2 regions of the Laedolimicola intestinihominis genome follow, and region 1 is predicted to be linked to the other one. Evidence: riboswitches for the same ligand, from Rfam matches in the RefSeq annotation. Region 1 holds a riboswitch; the other holds the start of a gene.
The links. A riboswitch is a leader RNA that binds a small molecule or an ion and turns the genes downstream of it on or off. The one in region 1 is predicted to bind FMN.
Positions count from the first base shown of each region.

Region 1 (3,410 bases):
GCGCGGACATAGGATACGGCCAGCATGGCTACCGCTGCAGCCCGCTGCTTATTGACATGAGCCGGGGCAAAGGAGAAACTTACGCCCTTCATGAGCTCGTCAGTCAGTACCTGGCGGAAGACCGGCACGCCGTCACCCAGGAAAATTACATCCTTTTCAAGTATACATAACTTCTCTGCAATTACTTCGATGCCGACTGCCATCTGAGGCTCCAACACCACCAGCTTGTCTCCCTGAAATTCGTAAATACCGGTATAAACCTGATTTCTGCGGGCGTCCATCAGCGGGCAGATAATTTTATCGGTTCCGTATAAATTATAAGCCAGGGCGTCCACAGTAGGAATGTGTACCAGCGGCTTGCCGAGCGCCAGACCAAGTCCCTTAGCAGTTGCAGAACCGATGCGCAGTCCCGTAAAGGAACCGGGTCCTCCTGCCACGGCAATGGCATCGATGGCGTTCAGATCCAGTTCGATCATATTGGCAATCTCGTCCAGCATGGGGAGCAGGGTCTGGGAATGGGTCTTCTTGTAGTTGACCGTGTACTCCGCCAGGAGATTGCTGTTCACTCCGTCGTCCTCTACCACCGCTACGGACGCCACCAGTCCTGAGCTGTCCAGTCCTAATATCTTCATGTTATTCCATCTCCTCCACGGTTATTTTCCGGTAATCAAAGCCCTTTTCCAGGTCTTTTTCAATCAGAATCTCTGTGCGCTTCTTCGGGAGCAGCTCCTCAATGAGCTCCGCCCACTCAATCAGGCAGACACCCTCGCCATAGAAATAATCCTCATAGCCGATTTCGTCCATTTCCTCGATATCGCCGATACGGTACACATCGAAATGATAGAAAGGAAGGCGGCCATCCTCATATTCCTGTACGATGGTGAAGGTGGGACTGTTTACATGCTCGGTGACGCCCAGGCCCTTCGCAAATCCCTGGGTAAATACGGTCTTACCCACGCCCAGGTCGCCGGTCAGGGTGTAAACGGTTCCGGGAACGGCTTTCCGACCCAGCATCTCACCAAAGGCTCTGGTGTCTGTCTCTGAAAATGTTTCCTTTATCATCTTAATACCTCATATAAATCTTCGTAACAAAATATAAGAAGCAGCCTTTGCGGTTTCGCTTTCACTCATTGCTCGCAAAACAAAAGCCCCGCAGAGGCTGCGAGGCTCTTGTTTGCTTTTTTGGCCGTTTCTGCGGCTTTATTATAGCATTTCCCTTTTGTACTGTCCAGTGATTCCGTGAGCACCTAGTGCTTTTTCAGAATCGGACTGATATGCTTGTAGAGCAGCATGGTAATGGCGGATACCACCACGCCCTTCAGGATGTTGAACGGCACGACCGCGAAGAACACCAGGGTCCAGACGCTGTGAATACTGCTGTTGATGGCGGTTCCCATACCGATGATCGCGTCCATGGGCATGCCAAACAGTTCAGAGAACTTCGGCAGCAGATAGAGGGCGTTGAAGCCGCTTCCGAAAATGGTCATAATCAGAGTTCCCAGCGCCAGGCCGCAGATGGCCATTTTCTTATTCTTTCTTATGTAATATACGATGGAAGCCGGGAGTACCAAGCTGCAGCCCACCACGAAGTTCGCAAAGTCGCCGACAAATGCGGTCGTCGTTCCCTTCAGCACAAGCTTCAAAAGCACCTTACAGAGTTCGGTGGCCACGCCTGCCACAGGTCCCATGGCGAAAGCACAGATCAGTACCGGAATTTCGCTGAAATCCAACTCGTAGAAGCTGGGCGCAAACCACAGGGGCAGCTCAAAAAGCATCAGTACCGCCGCAATCGCCGAAAATACGCCAACCAGTGCCACCCGGCGAGCCGGGGAATTGGTTCGAGCCATGGAATTTTTCTGCCGGAGAGCCTTCTCCGTCAGGCCGGCTACCACAAAAATCGCCACCACAATCACCAGGCAGACGCCTAAAAAGGCCAGATTGTCCTTTACACTTTGCATTAAGTTTGTCATGTTACATTTCTCCTTTTCCGAATAAAGATTAGAAAGGATAATTCTTTAAGGTTTTCGCGTTTGATAACCGCGAAAAAAGCCCTGAGTACTGTATATACTCAGGGCTTAAAAGCAAAGCTGTCGATCTTCTCCAGATCCTGTATTCCGCTTCCTTTTCTTCTCTCATCCAGACTTTACTGTCGGTATCGGAATCTCACCGATTCGGCCGAACTATCGGCTCGCGGACTATGACCGCCGGTCGGGAATTACACCCTGCCCTGAAGAATTAACCATTTTCTGACTCGTATTATAAGCCTGTCTGCGGAAATATGCAAGTGCTATTTTTTATTTAGGAATTCTTTTTTCTTTTGGTGTAGACAACCGCGCAGCCGCAGCCTGCTGCCAGCAGGAGCATGGCCCATACTGCGATCGGAGCGGTGTCGCCGGTAGCTGCCGCATTGGTACTCTGGGTGTTGGATTTGCCGGAGCTTCCGCTTCCCTTGTGAGAGCCGCTGCCATTGCTGCTGCTGGTTGTGCTGTCTGTGCTGTTATTACCCGGCTTGGTATTACCGGTATTGTCATTGCCCGGCTTATTGTCACCCGGTTTGTTGTCGCCCGGTTTATTATCGCCCGGTTTATTATCGCCCGGATTAATCACAGCGGAACCGGAAAGTACCTCAAAGTCTGCTGTAGCCTCGCCGTTTCTGGTTACCAGTGTCATGGTATGGCTTCCCTTGGACAGTGTCTTCAGGTATGCCTCAGTCAGAGTGATCACGCCGTTCTTGACCGTATAGGAATCCTTGGAAATCTCCTCATCATCCACATAGATACCAAGAACGGTATCATCCTTTGCGTCTGTCTTGAAGGTCAGATCGCCCTTCTTCCACTGACTGCCGTCGCCCTCTGTAATTGCAGGCGCAGTTACCTGCTCGCTCTTTTTGGTCAGGCCGATGTTCATCTCCACTGCAGCCGCAAAATTCTGTCCGTTGTGTGTGGACACTGCAGTCAGACGGAAGCCGTAACCCTTGTACTCCTTGCCCAGATCCACTGTATCTGCTGCATTGTCTGCGGAGAAGCTGCCCTCCTTGATGGTGGTGTAGGTTCCGTCCGCGTTCTTGATCTCCAGGATGTAATCCTTGATAGATCCATTGCTTCCTGCGCCACGGCCAGTATACAGGAAGTGATCAAAGGTCTCCTCCTTACCGAAGTCCACTGCGATCCAGTGCTTACCACTGCAGGTATCGCCGCCCAGATAGTTGGTATGCCACCAGGAGCCTGTGTTGCCGTCGATGGCCGCCATGGCGCTGGCGTCCCCGGACATGCCCGGCATCTCGGAGCATGCGCTTGCAGTCCAGCCCTCACGGCTGTTCTCCTCCACTACCGGAGGCTTCGGCTGAATCGCGGAGGTCTCGTCATAAGCTACCGCGCGATTCAGTACCTGCACGGCAGCCAGATCGCCGG
Region 1 covers NZ_JBBMFE010000024.1:6,831-10,240, reverse strand. Annotated here, with positions in the region: gene tsaB (tRNA (adenosine(37)-N6)-threonylcarbamoyltransferase complex dimerization subunit type 1 TsaB) at 1-632, opposite strand, end outside; gene tsaE (tRNA (adenosine(37)-N6)-threonylcarbamoyltransferase complex ATPase subunit type 1 TsaE) at 634-1,062, opposite strand; gene WMO29_RS16280 (ECF transporter S component) at 1,248-1,970, opposite strand; FMN riboswitch at 2,121-2,239, opposite strand; gene WMO29_RS16275 (discoidin domain-containing protein) at 2,299-3,410, opposite strand, start outside.

Region 2 (3,410 bases), on a different contig from region 1:
ATAACCGCCCTTCGGCGTATCCGGTGTCAACTTGCGACGGATCTGACCGATTACACTGGCAACAGCGGTACCGCAGTGTTCACCGTCCGCAGCCCACACAGCCTCATAGATTTGGCTGGCAGAAAAGACCCAGCCAGGATGGCGAGCCAGATAAGCAAGGACAGCAAACTCATGATGAGTTAGTGTAACAAGTTGACCTCTGCAGAATACTGCCTGCTCCTTCAGGCGAATCTCAAGCTCCGGAAAGGGGAGAGTGTCATCCGAGAGTGGGAGAGCAATATGGTCAAGCTCTGGTTCGTCTGCAAGGGCTTCCATAATTTTATTGAGTATGTGTTCTTCATGGTCTGCAACGGATAATATTAAAAATTTGCCCATATTGTTCACATCCTTTCTTCTCTCTATATGAATAAGCAGTGGTCTTGTTTTTGGTGAAACCTAAATGAACTGGGGGATAGTATCAGAGCCGTTTCTGTTTATAAAAGGTTGCTGAACACGAAGACTTCAAAATTTTGAGAATGGCGCTATTTGCTCTTGTGTTTACCACCTTACTCGGAATTGAATTTATAACCATAGCCAATTACTGTTTTTATATACTCGTGTCCCATGCAATATGGCTTTAGCCTTTTTCGTATTTGAAAAATCGTGTTTTCTACTGCATGCAAATGGTTATTTGTGGGTTCATGCCAAATCTGTTCATAAATCTGTTCTTTTGTGAATGCAGTTTGAGGAGATTGCAGTAACAGATAAAGGACTTCAAATTCGTTTGTTGATAAATAAACTTCCTGCTGTTCTAATATTACACAATGCCGGTTAACATCAATGTGTAAGGTGTGATTTGTTTGCTTTAATCCCCAAAATTCTTGTGCCATTGTCCGGTCATTCGCAATTTGTTCAAGCAGCAAGGATAATTCATTGAATTTTCTGACTTCCCTCAATTTCTTATATAGGTTGACAGTTATCGTACACCCATATATATCCTTATCAAAATCAAAAATATATGTTTCGATTGAAACAAAGCTATCATTATCAAGTGTAGGGCGCGTCCCAATGTGGGTAACACCGTAATATCTCTTATCGCCTAAAAGAATATCTGCCACATATACTCCTGTCTTTGGCAAAAAATCTTTTTTTTCGATTGCTATGTTCGCGGTAGGTGTCCCCACATGCTTTCCAATACCTCGGCCATGTATAACGGTTCCTGTTAGTGTGTAAATAGGCTCATTTAGTTTTTCTTTCATTTCAATCCTCATATAATCCCATTCATTGACAGGATAATCAAAACACAAGTTACAATAATAAAACTTGCCAATATAAGCAGACCAGTATGCTTTTGTCTTGCTTCATTTTCCGAAGCAGCAACATATCCGCTTTTTCTCAAAGCGGTAACTATGGGCTTATACAGTAAAAAGGTAATGGATGCATTTAACCCACCTTTCAACAAGTTAAATGGAAGAAAGGCAGGAAGTAACAATTCTACAACTGCTTCTCTTGGATACCCCATGTAAAGCGGTGTTACCAAATAGTTCCACAACAGCATAACAACAACCGTTATGAGCCATCCCGATGCCAGACCAATCACTGCACCAGATAAAGTGTGCTTTTTTTTGTAAATGACAGATGCCGTACACGCAAAAGATAGTGTTTGTACGATATTCATGATACAACCTAATATTCCAGTATCGCTTACTGTAATCATTTCAAGGATTGCCACAATGACAGATACGATACAAGAAGTCATCGGTCCCCAAATAAAGCCGCCCAAAGTTACAATAACATCGGATGGGTCGTACTTTAAGAATAGAATAATCGGAATCCTGCCGACAACCATGGTGGCATAAGTGATCGCACATAGCATCCCAATAGTGGTGACTCTTTTTGTTTTACTGTTCATAATTGCTTTCCTCCGTGGCAAAAAATTAACACCCAAAAGAAAAGGTCTTTCGGGTGTTAACATTATAATTAGGCCACAGAAAAGAAAGTAAGCCCCTTAAAATCTGCGGAAATCTAACCATATCTTCTTTCATCCAGACTATACTGTTGGTTTTGGAATTACACCAAATCGTGCGTTTTACGCTCGCGGACTTTACCGCCAATCGGGAATTTCACCCTGCCCCGAAGACACTTTTATTCAGTTGTTTCCCCGCAATTATAACATCAACTATTTTTGGAAGCAATGAGTTGAAGATAGTTCGGAAGTATTTCGGAAATCGAGTCATACTCGGTTACAGTTTTTCATACGAAACTAAGTCAGTGAGTGGAATCCTCATGTGTTCATGTCTTTCTGTATCTGATGGCGCTTCATTTCCATAACCGATTACCAAAATATTGATTGGCTCTAAATTATCGGGTAAATCAAATTCTTTCCGGATAACATCAGGCTGAAAGTAACATACCCATACGGTACCTAAACCTAATTCTGTTGCCTCCAACATCATATGGTCTGTTAGGATAGCTGCGTCAATGTCTCCGGTTTGCTTTTGGTCAAAGGGGCGAACCCATGCTTTGTTATGATCTGCACATACAATAATTGCAAGAGGAGCATTATAAATATTTGCCCCTTTGCTGATTTTTTCCAGTCCCTCTTTGCTTTCTACTGCAATTAAGTGAACCGGCTGTAGGTTTGCTGCTGTTGGTGCAACATGAGCAGCCTGCAAAATTTTATCAAGCTTCTCTTTCTCCACTTTTTTGCCACTGTAATTGCGTACAGAATACCGTTTTTTTGCAATCTCAATAAAATTCATCATGGTCAATCCTTTCTTGGTGCTGTATAATTTAGTTGACATGTTCAATCGTCGTACTAATTTTAACATGGTGCAGTAGAATAACAAGATTGCACTTTTCAGGTAGATACTTCCCTCAAAGAAAGTACCCAAAAAGGAGTGAATATATAAAAATGAATTATCAAAAAGATCAATTTAGTTGTCCAGTGGAAGCCACACTTTTTCTGATTGGAGGAAAATATAAACCTCTCATTCTTTGGCATTTGATAGAAAAACCTTTGCACTACATGGAATTACAACGCTTAATTCCAAAAGCCACACCTAAAATGCTTTCACAACAACTTCGCGATTTGGAAGAATGTGGCATGATTCACAGAGAAGTAATTCCAGAAAAACCACCTAAAACCTTGTATTCACTTACCGCCTTTGGAAAAAGTATCATTCCGGTATTAGATTCTATGTGTAACTGGGGAATACACTTTCTTGAAGGATTGGATATTACACCGCCTTGTGGTTCAAAACTGTAAATAGTCTATTTGGGGAAGAGTAGACTGCCGTTTGTCGAATTTATATATGTTTTTTTCAAGTAATACAGGAAGCAATACTTGCAGCCTTATTTTATATAAAAAGAAGCGCCGGACAGAGCCAATAAGCCTATGTCCGGCATTTCCTATATCACGGATTCAAATT
Region 2 covers NZ_JBBMFE010000014.1:15,745-19,154, forward strand. Annotated here, with positions in the region: gene WMO29_RS13220 (winged helix-turn-helix domain-containing protein) at 1-375, opposite strand, end outside; gene WMO29_RS13225 (riboflavin kinase) at 546-1,238, opposite strand; gene WMO29_RS13230 (ECF transporter S component) at 1,247-1,891, opposite strand; FMN riboswitch at 2,009-2,124, opposite strand; gene WMO29_RS13235 (nitroreductase family protein) at 2,223-2,741, opposite strand; gene WMO29_RS13240 (winged helix-turn-helix transcriptional regulator) at 2,894-3,247, shown strand; gene WMO29_RS13245 (winged helix-turn-helix domain-containing protein) at 3,391-3,410, opposite strand, start outside.
Region 2: linked by a shared signal. The riboswitch ahead of WMO29_RS13230 (ECF transporter S component) and the one ahead of WMO29_RS16280 (ECF transporter S component) in region 1 are both predicted to bind FMN.